Regions from separate parts of the Gordonia sihwensis genome, predicted to be linked through region 2. Evidence: predicted binding sites of a transcription regulator. Region 2 holds the regulator's gene; the other holds the start of a gene.
The links. The regulator LexA, encoded in region 2, represses DNA repair genes until DNA is damaged. The targets are predictions, from matches to a motif close to CGAACANNTGTTCG.
Positions count from the first base shown of each region.

Region 1: the regulator LexA is predicted to act here: its motif matches at 1,840-1,853, upstream of P5P27_RS16245 (HNH endonuclease signature motif containing protein).

Region 1 covers NZ_CP121248.1:3,393,175-3,396,584, reverse strand. Annotated here, with positions in the region: gene P5P27_RS16260 (MOSC domain-containing protein) at 1-241, shown strand, start outside; gene P5P27_RS16255 (VOC family protein) at 351-791, shown strand; gene P5P27_RS16250 (sigma-70 family RNA polymerase sigma factor) at 843-1,814, shown strand; gene P5P27_RS16245 (HNH endonuclease signature motif containing protein) at 1,951-3,410, shown strand, end outside.
Region 2 covers NZ_CP121248.1:1,678,391-1,681,800, forward strand. Annotated here, with positions in the region: gene P5P27_RS08115 (putative PEP-binding protein) at 1-965, shown strand, start outside; gene lexA (transcriptional repressor LexA) at 992-1,651, opposite strand; gene P5P27_RS08125 (LysM peptidoglycan-binding domain-containing protein) at 1,835-2,425, shown strand; gene nrdR (transcriptional regulator NrdR) at 2,448-2,897, shown strand; gene hrpA (ATP-dependent RNA helicase HrpA) at 2,951-3,410, opposite strand, start outside.

The DNA.
Region 1 (3,410 bases), 1.7 Mb from region 2:
GCGGATCGGTGAGCGATGGCGTATCGGCGAGAAGGTGATCGTCGAGGTCACGTCGCCGCGCATCCCCTGTCAGACGTTCGCACGATGGATGGGCGAAGACGGCCGTGGGTGGGTGAAACGATTCGCTCAGGCCCGCCGCGTGGGGCCCTACCTGCGCGTCGTCGAGCGAGGAACGATCACCGCGGGCGATCCGATCGAGGTGCTGACCGTCCCGGACGCCCCCGCGATCCGGGATCTGTGAGCTCTTCGCGGAAATAGATCTCGCGTCGACCGATCAGTTCTGCCGGGCCGGGCTGTCTATCTCTATGACGGCCTCCGAGAGGGACGCCGCAGACTGCAAGGAGACCCCGATGCACAAGATGATCTTCGTGAACTTGCCCGTCGCCGACCTGGACGCGTCCCGGGAGTTCTTCGGGAAGATGGGATACACGTTCGACGACCGCTTCACCGATGAGAACGCCGCCGCGATGGTGCTGGGCGAGACCATCGTCGCGATGCTGCTGCGCCGCGGCTTCTACCAGAGTTTCGTGCCCACCAAGCAGATCATCGACGCCACGACCACCAGCGGCGCGATCCTGTGCCTGAGCGCGGAGAGCCGTGAGGAGGTGGACGGCATCGTGAGCAAGGCCCTCGAAGCCGGTGCGACGGCCGGGGACGTGGAAGACCACGGGTTCATGTACGGAAGCTCGTTCTACGATCTCGACGGCCACGGCTGGGAGATCATGTGGATGGATCCGGCCGCGGTGGAGACCGGACCCGAGGCGTACGCCGCGCAGCAGCAGGCGCAGTGACGACCGGGACATCAGTGGCCGCCCAGGAGCGGCGGAGGAGTTGACGAGGCGATGACCGACGACCGTGACTTCGAAGCGGCCACCGGTGCCCTGCGCGCCGAGCTTCTCGTGCACTGCTATCACATGCTGGGATCGGCCACCGACGCCGAAGATGTGCTGCAGGACGTGTATCTGCGTGCGTGGCAGGCCTTTCACAGCTTCGAAGGACGGTCGTCGGTCCGCACGTGGATGTATCGGATCGCGACCAACACCTGTCTCAACGCCCTGGAGAGCCGGGCGCGGAGGCCTCTGCCGAGCGGGTTGGGCACCGAGGCCTCCGATCCCCGTGAACCGGTGATCCCGAACCATGAGATCCCGTGGCTGCAGCCGCTGCCGGACGGCGCGCTGGGCGATCCCGCGTCGACGGTGACGGCGCGGGAGTCGGTGGGGCTGGCGATGGTCGCCGCCATGCAGGAGCTTCCGGCGCGTCAGCGCGCGGCGTTGATTCTGCGCGACGTGCTCGCGTTCAGTGCGGCCGAGACCGCCGAAGCACTCGACATGACAGTCGCGGCGGCCAACAGCGCGTTGTCGCGCGCACGCAGGGCGGTCGGCGAGGGCACCCGGCTCGAGGGCCGGCGCGTCGCAGAGCTGTCCGACCACGAGCGGCAGGTGTGGGACGAGTTCTGCGCTGCTTTCGAGCGGCACGACATCCCCGGCGTGGTGGACGTGCTCGCCGCCGATGCGGTGTGGGAGATGCCGCCGTTCCCGGGCTGGTATCTCGGCGCCGAGAACATCGGAGTGCTCACCCTCAGCCAGTGCCCGGCCAAGGAAGCCGGCGACATCAGGATGATCAAGACGTCCTGCAACGGGTTGCCGGCGGCCGGGATGTTCATGCGCGACGGCGACGTCTGGCGTCGTTTCCAACTCGATGTCCTGACGATCGTCGACGGTCGGGTGGCGCACGTCGGTGCCTTCTTCGAGCCCGAACTGTTCTCGCTGGCGGGCCTGCCGGAGACGCTGTCGGGCGCCGCTGAGGACCGGTGAGGGTGGGGACTGGCTGAGGCAGATTGGCACATATGATCGATTCCCTAATGTGTTCTGTCATACCCCGTTGGTAGAGTTCTGGTAGGTCAAGAAAACATGGTTTGACCAGCTGAAACACTCGGGGGAGGTGGCAGTGATGAGCGGTCCGATCACCGATTCGATCGCGACTGTCGTTGCCACCGGTGCGCTGCCGGAGCGGCCCGCCGAACTACTCGCACTGATCGATGCCGCGGCGGTCAAACTCGCCGAGACCTCCCTGTCGCCGGAGACCGAACCGGAACTGCTGGCCCACACACAGACTGCCGAACGGATCCGGCGACGCTGGGACGGCATCTCCGCAGCACTCCTGGTGGAAGTCTCCGACCGCAACGCGCACCGCACCGCCGGCTATCTGAATCCGCACCAATACCTCTCACAGGGCTTGCGGCTCGGAACCCGCGAGGCGGGTCGGCGGTCGCGGATGGCTGAGGCGATCGGCGAGTTCTCGAACTTCCAGGGGCAGACGCTGCCTCCGCGGAAGCCGGCGACTGCTGCGTCGGTGGCGGCCGGGACTGTCGGTGCCGAACACGCGTTGGTGATCTCCGCGGTGTTGGCGAAAGTACCGGGCTGTATCTCGCCGGAGGTCAAAGCGCGTGCTGAGGCGGAGTTGGCCGACGCTGCGGCTGGGTTGAATCCGGATGATTTGGGCAAGGTCGGTGAGCGGCTGCTCGCTCACCTGGACCCCGATGGTCAGGAGAGCGATCACGTCGACCGGCAACGCCAGCGCGGAATCACGATCCTCCCGCAGGATCGTCAGTTGATGAGCAGAGTCCGTGGCGCGATGACTCCGGAGTTGCGGGCGAAGTTCGAGGTGATCTTGACCGCCTGGGCCGCACCCGGGATGAACAATCCCGCCGACCCGGATTCGCCCACCGGAACGATTGACGCCGACGGCATCGACGCCGAGGCTTTGGCGGCGGCGCGGGGTCGGGATCTGCGTAGTGCCGCTCAGCGCACGCACGATGCGTTGCTGGCGTTGTGTGATTACGTTCTCGCCCACGGCGGGCTGGGTGCACCGAGTCGGATACCGGCGGAGTTGGTCATCACCGTCACCGATCAGGAACTCGCCGCGCATGCCGGAATCGCGTTGACCGCGACAGGTAGCCGTGTTCCGATCGGTGAACTCGTGCGGCTCGCTGCCGAGGCTGTGCCGCATTTGGCGGTGTTCCGGAATCACACCAGCGAGGTCCTCTACCAGGGCCGCGGGGCTCGGTTTGCGAGTAGAGCGCAGCGGTTGGCGTTGTTCGCCCGCGACCGCGGTTGCACCGCCCCCGGCTGCGACCGCCCCTTCGCGCAAACTCAAGCCCATCACGCACCGGACTGGATCACCCCGGGAGGGCGCACCGACATCGATGCTCTCGGCGCCGCGTGCGGGCGCCACAACCGCGCCGTCGGCACCAACCGCGGCCAATGGGAGACCACCATCCTCACCGACGGACCCGATGCCGGACGCATGGGCTGGCGACCGGCCACCACCGATCAACCTTGGCGCCTGAACCCCGTCCACCACGCCGGGCAGGTACGGCATCTGCACCCACGGGAAGATCAACAAGTTCC
Region 2 (3,410 bases):
CCGTGACGGCCGCGGCGACGCGGGCGGCCGAGACGGCGGCCTGGCGCGGGCCGGGCCGCACGGCGGACGGGCACGCGGTCGCGATCCTGGCCAACGTGGCCGACGGCGTGTCCGCTCGGTCGGCGGCGCAGGCGCCGGTGGAGGGCGTCGGACTGTTCCGAACCGAACTGGCCTTCCTGGACCGCGCGGCCGAGCCCACCGTCGCCCAGCAGGTAGAGCTCTACCGGGAGGTGATCGACGCCTTTCCCGGGCGCAAGGTGGTGATCCGCACCCTCGACGCGGGCTCGGACAAGCCACTGAAGTTCGTCGCCCACTCCGACGAGCCGAATCCGGCGATGGGAGTCCGCGGCAACCGCATCGTGCAGACGTATCCGGACATCCGCAACAACCAGCTCGATGCGCTGGCGGAGGCGGCGCGCGACGACGGCCGTGCGACGCCGTGGGTGATGGCACCGATGATCGCCACGGTCGACGAGGCGCGCGAATTCGCCGCGCGGGTTCGGGAACGCGGTCTGGTGCCGGGGGTGATGATCGAGGTGCCGTCGGCGGCGATCCTCGCCGACGCGATCCTCGCCGAAGTGGACTTCGTCTCGATCGGCACCAACGACCTGACCCAGTACACGATGGCGGCGGACCGGATGTCGCCGGAGCTGGCGGCGCTCACCGACCCGTGGCAGCCGGCGGTACTCGCGCTGATACAGCGGGTCGGGGACGCCGGTCGGGACCAGGGCAAGCCCGTGGGCGTATGCGGCGAGGCGGCTGCCGATCCGTTGCTGGCATGTGTGCTGGTCGGGATGGGTGTGACGTCGTTGTCGTCCGCGCCTGCGGCGTCGGCCGCGGTGGGACTGAAGCTGGGTACCGTCACCATGGATCAGTGCCGCGATGCGGCGTCCGCCGCGATCGCCGCGACGAGTCCGTCACAGGCGCGCGAGGCGGTTCGCGCGGTTCTGGCCGGCGAGGTGTGATGTCCCGCTGAGGCCGGCCGGGCGCCTCAGATACGGCGCATCACCGTGACGACCTTGCCGAGGATGGCGGCGTCGTCGCCGGGGATGGGCTCGAAATGCTCGTTGTGCGGCATGAGCCAGACGTGACCGTCGGTGCGCTTGAAGGTCTTCACGGTGGCTTCGCCGTCGATCATCGCGGCGACGATGTCACCGTTCTCCGCCACGTTCTGCTGGCGCACGACCACCCAGTCGCCGTCGCAGATCGCCGCGTCGATCATCGATTCGCCGACCACGCGAAGCATGAACAGGGAACCGTCGCCGACCAGTTCGCGCGGCATCGGGAAGACCTCCTCCACGGCCTGTTCGGCGAGAATCGGTCCGCCGGCGGCGATCCGGCCGAGCACCGGAACGAAGGTCGGCGTGGGGAGTGACTCTCCGTCGGCCTCGGCACCGCCCGAGGGCGGTGTCCGCTGATCGTCCCGAACGTTCACCGCACGCGGACGGTGCGGATCGCGCTTGAGAAGGCCGCGGCGCTCGAGCGTGCGGAGCTGATGGGCCACCGACGACGTGGAGGTGAGTCCGACGGCCTCGCCGATCTCACGGATGCTCGGCGGGTAGCCGCGCTCGCGGACCGACTGACGGATGACCTCGAGCACCTCGCGCTGACGCTGGGTCAATGAGGCCTCGAGCGTCGCGGTGGAGAGCATCGGATCGGGCGTGTCGGTCACGGTCGGGCCTTTCGTCAGCTGTGTTCGATCGATGGTCCAAAGGCTAGTTGAGTAGGTCACAAAACTCAAACAATTGTTCGACGCGTGTCGGCGTTTGTCGGACCCCTCGTGTTAACTATCGAACAAGAGTGCTTCGAACACGCGATCGATTGGAGACGAGTCATGAGCACGAGGACGGCACCCGCCCCGACCGGACGCGCCACCGCTGTGCGCTCCACCGCTGCGCACTCCACCGCTGCGCACTCCACTGCTGCGCACTCCACCGCGTCGGCGATGACCTGCGACATCCCGCTGGTCCGTGGCTCGCTGGTCCGTGATCGGGGAGTACGCGGAGCGGGGCGAGGCGACTCGAGCGGAACGTGCTTCCCGACCGGCCGCCCCGAGCGGCGTCGCCCGGTCGCGGACCGGCGAGTGATGTTCGATGCGCCGCCGGCCGGCCGGACCGCGCTGTCGCCCGCGGTGTACCGCAGGCGCCGGTGGGCCGGGGCCGCGGTGGTCGGCGGCACCCTCGCCGGCATGGTGTGGCTGCTCGCCCTCGTCGGAGCGGGCTACCAGGATGCGGCGACGCCGGAGTCGCCGGCGGCGACGCACGTGGTGTACGTCCGGTCGGGGGAGTCGCTCACCGCGCTCGCTGAGCGGATCGCTCCGGAGTTGCCGTCCGCCGGCGTCATCGCCCAGCTGCGCGACCTGAACGGCCTCGAGACATCGGGACTGCATGTCGGACAAGCGCTTATCGCCCCGCAGTACGGCTGAGGCGGGCGGGTATTGTCATGGCATGCGCTGCCCGTTCTGCAAGAACGACGACACCCGTGTCGTCGACTCCCGAGTCGCCGACGACGGCCAGGTGATCCGTCGCCGCAGGTCGTGCAATGAATGCGGGCGGCGGTTCAGCACGGTCGAGACGGCTGTGCTGTCCGTGGTGAAGCGCAACGGCATCTCCGAGCCCTTCAGTCGCGAGAAGGTGATGCAGGGCGTGCGCCGCGCCTGCCAGGGCCGTCAGGTGGACGAGGACGCACTGGCGAAGCTAGCGGTGCAGGTGGAGGACACCGTGCGCTCGTCGGGTTCGGCCGAGATACCGAGCAATGAGGTCGGTCTCGCGATCCTCGGTCCGCTGCGCGACCTCGACGAGGTGGCCTATCTGCGGTTCGCCTCGGTCTACCGGTCGTTCGAGTCGGCCGACGACTTCCAGCGCGAGATCGATTCGCTGCGCCGCGACCGTCACTGACACTCACGGCACCGGCGCCGCCGGTCCGAGCAGTCAGCCACCGCCCCGAGCAGTCAGCTGAACTTGTCGATCGCCTTGATTATCCGCTGCTCGGAGACTGGACCGTTGGTGCCGAGCTGCTGAGCGAACAGGCTCACGCGGAGTTCCTCCAGGCGCCACTGCACCAACTCGTTCAGCGCCTCGTGGCGTGCGGCCGGAAGCTGGGCGAGGCGCCTATTCCAGACTGCCACCACCCTGTCGATGGCGCCCATCGCCTCGTTGTCCCGGCCGGCGGCGGTGTTGAGGGACTCGAGGCGCAGCCGTGCGGCGGTGAGATAGCGCGGCAGCGAGCGCAGATGCTCCAATGCCGTCGCGCCGACGAAGCCGTCGAAGATCAGATCGTTGACCTGATCGGAGACGTCGTCGGCGGCGAGAGTCCCGGACCGGGCGTCGACGGCCCGGCGCACCGGGGAGTATTCGGCGAGCGCCGCGACGGCGGCGTCGAAGTACTCGGGTGCGCGCGACCGGATCACC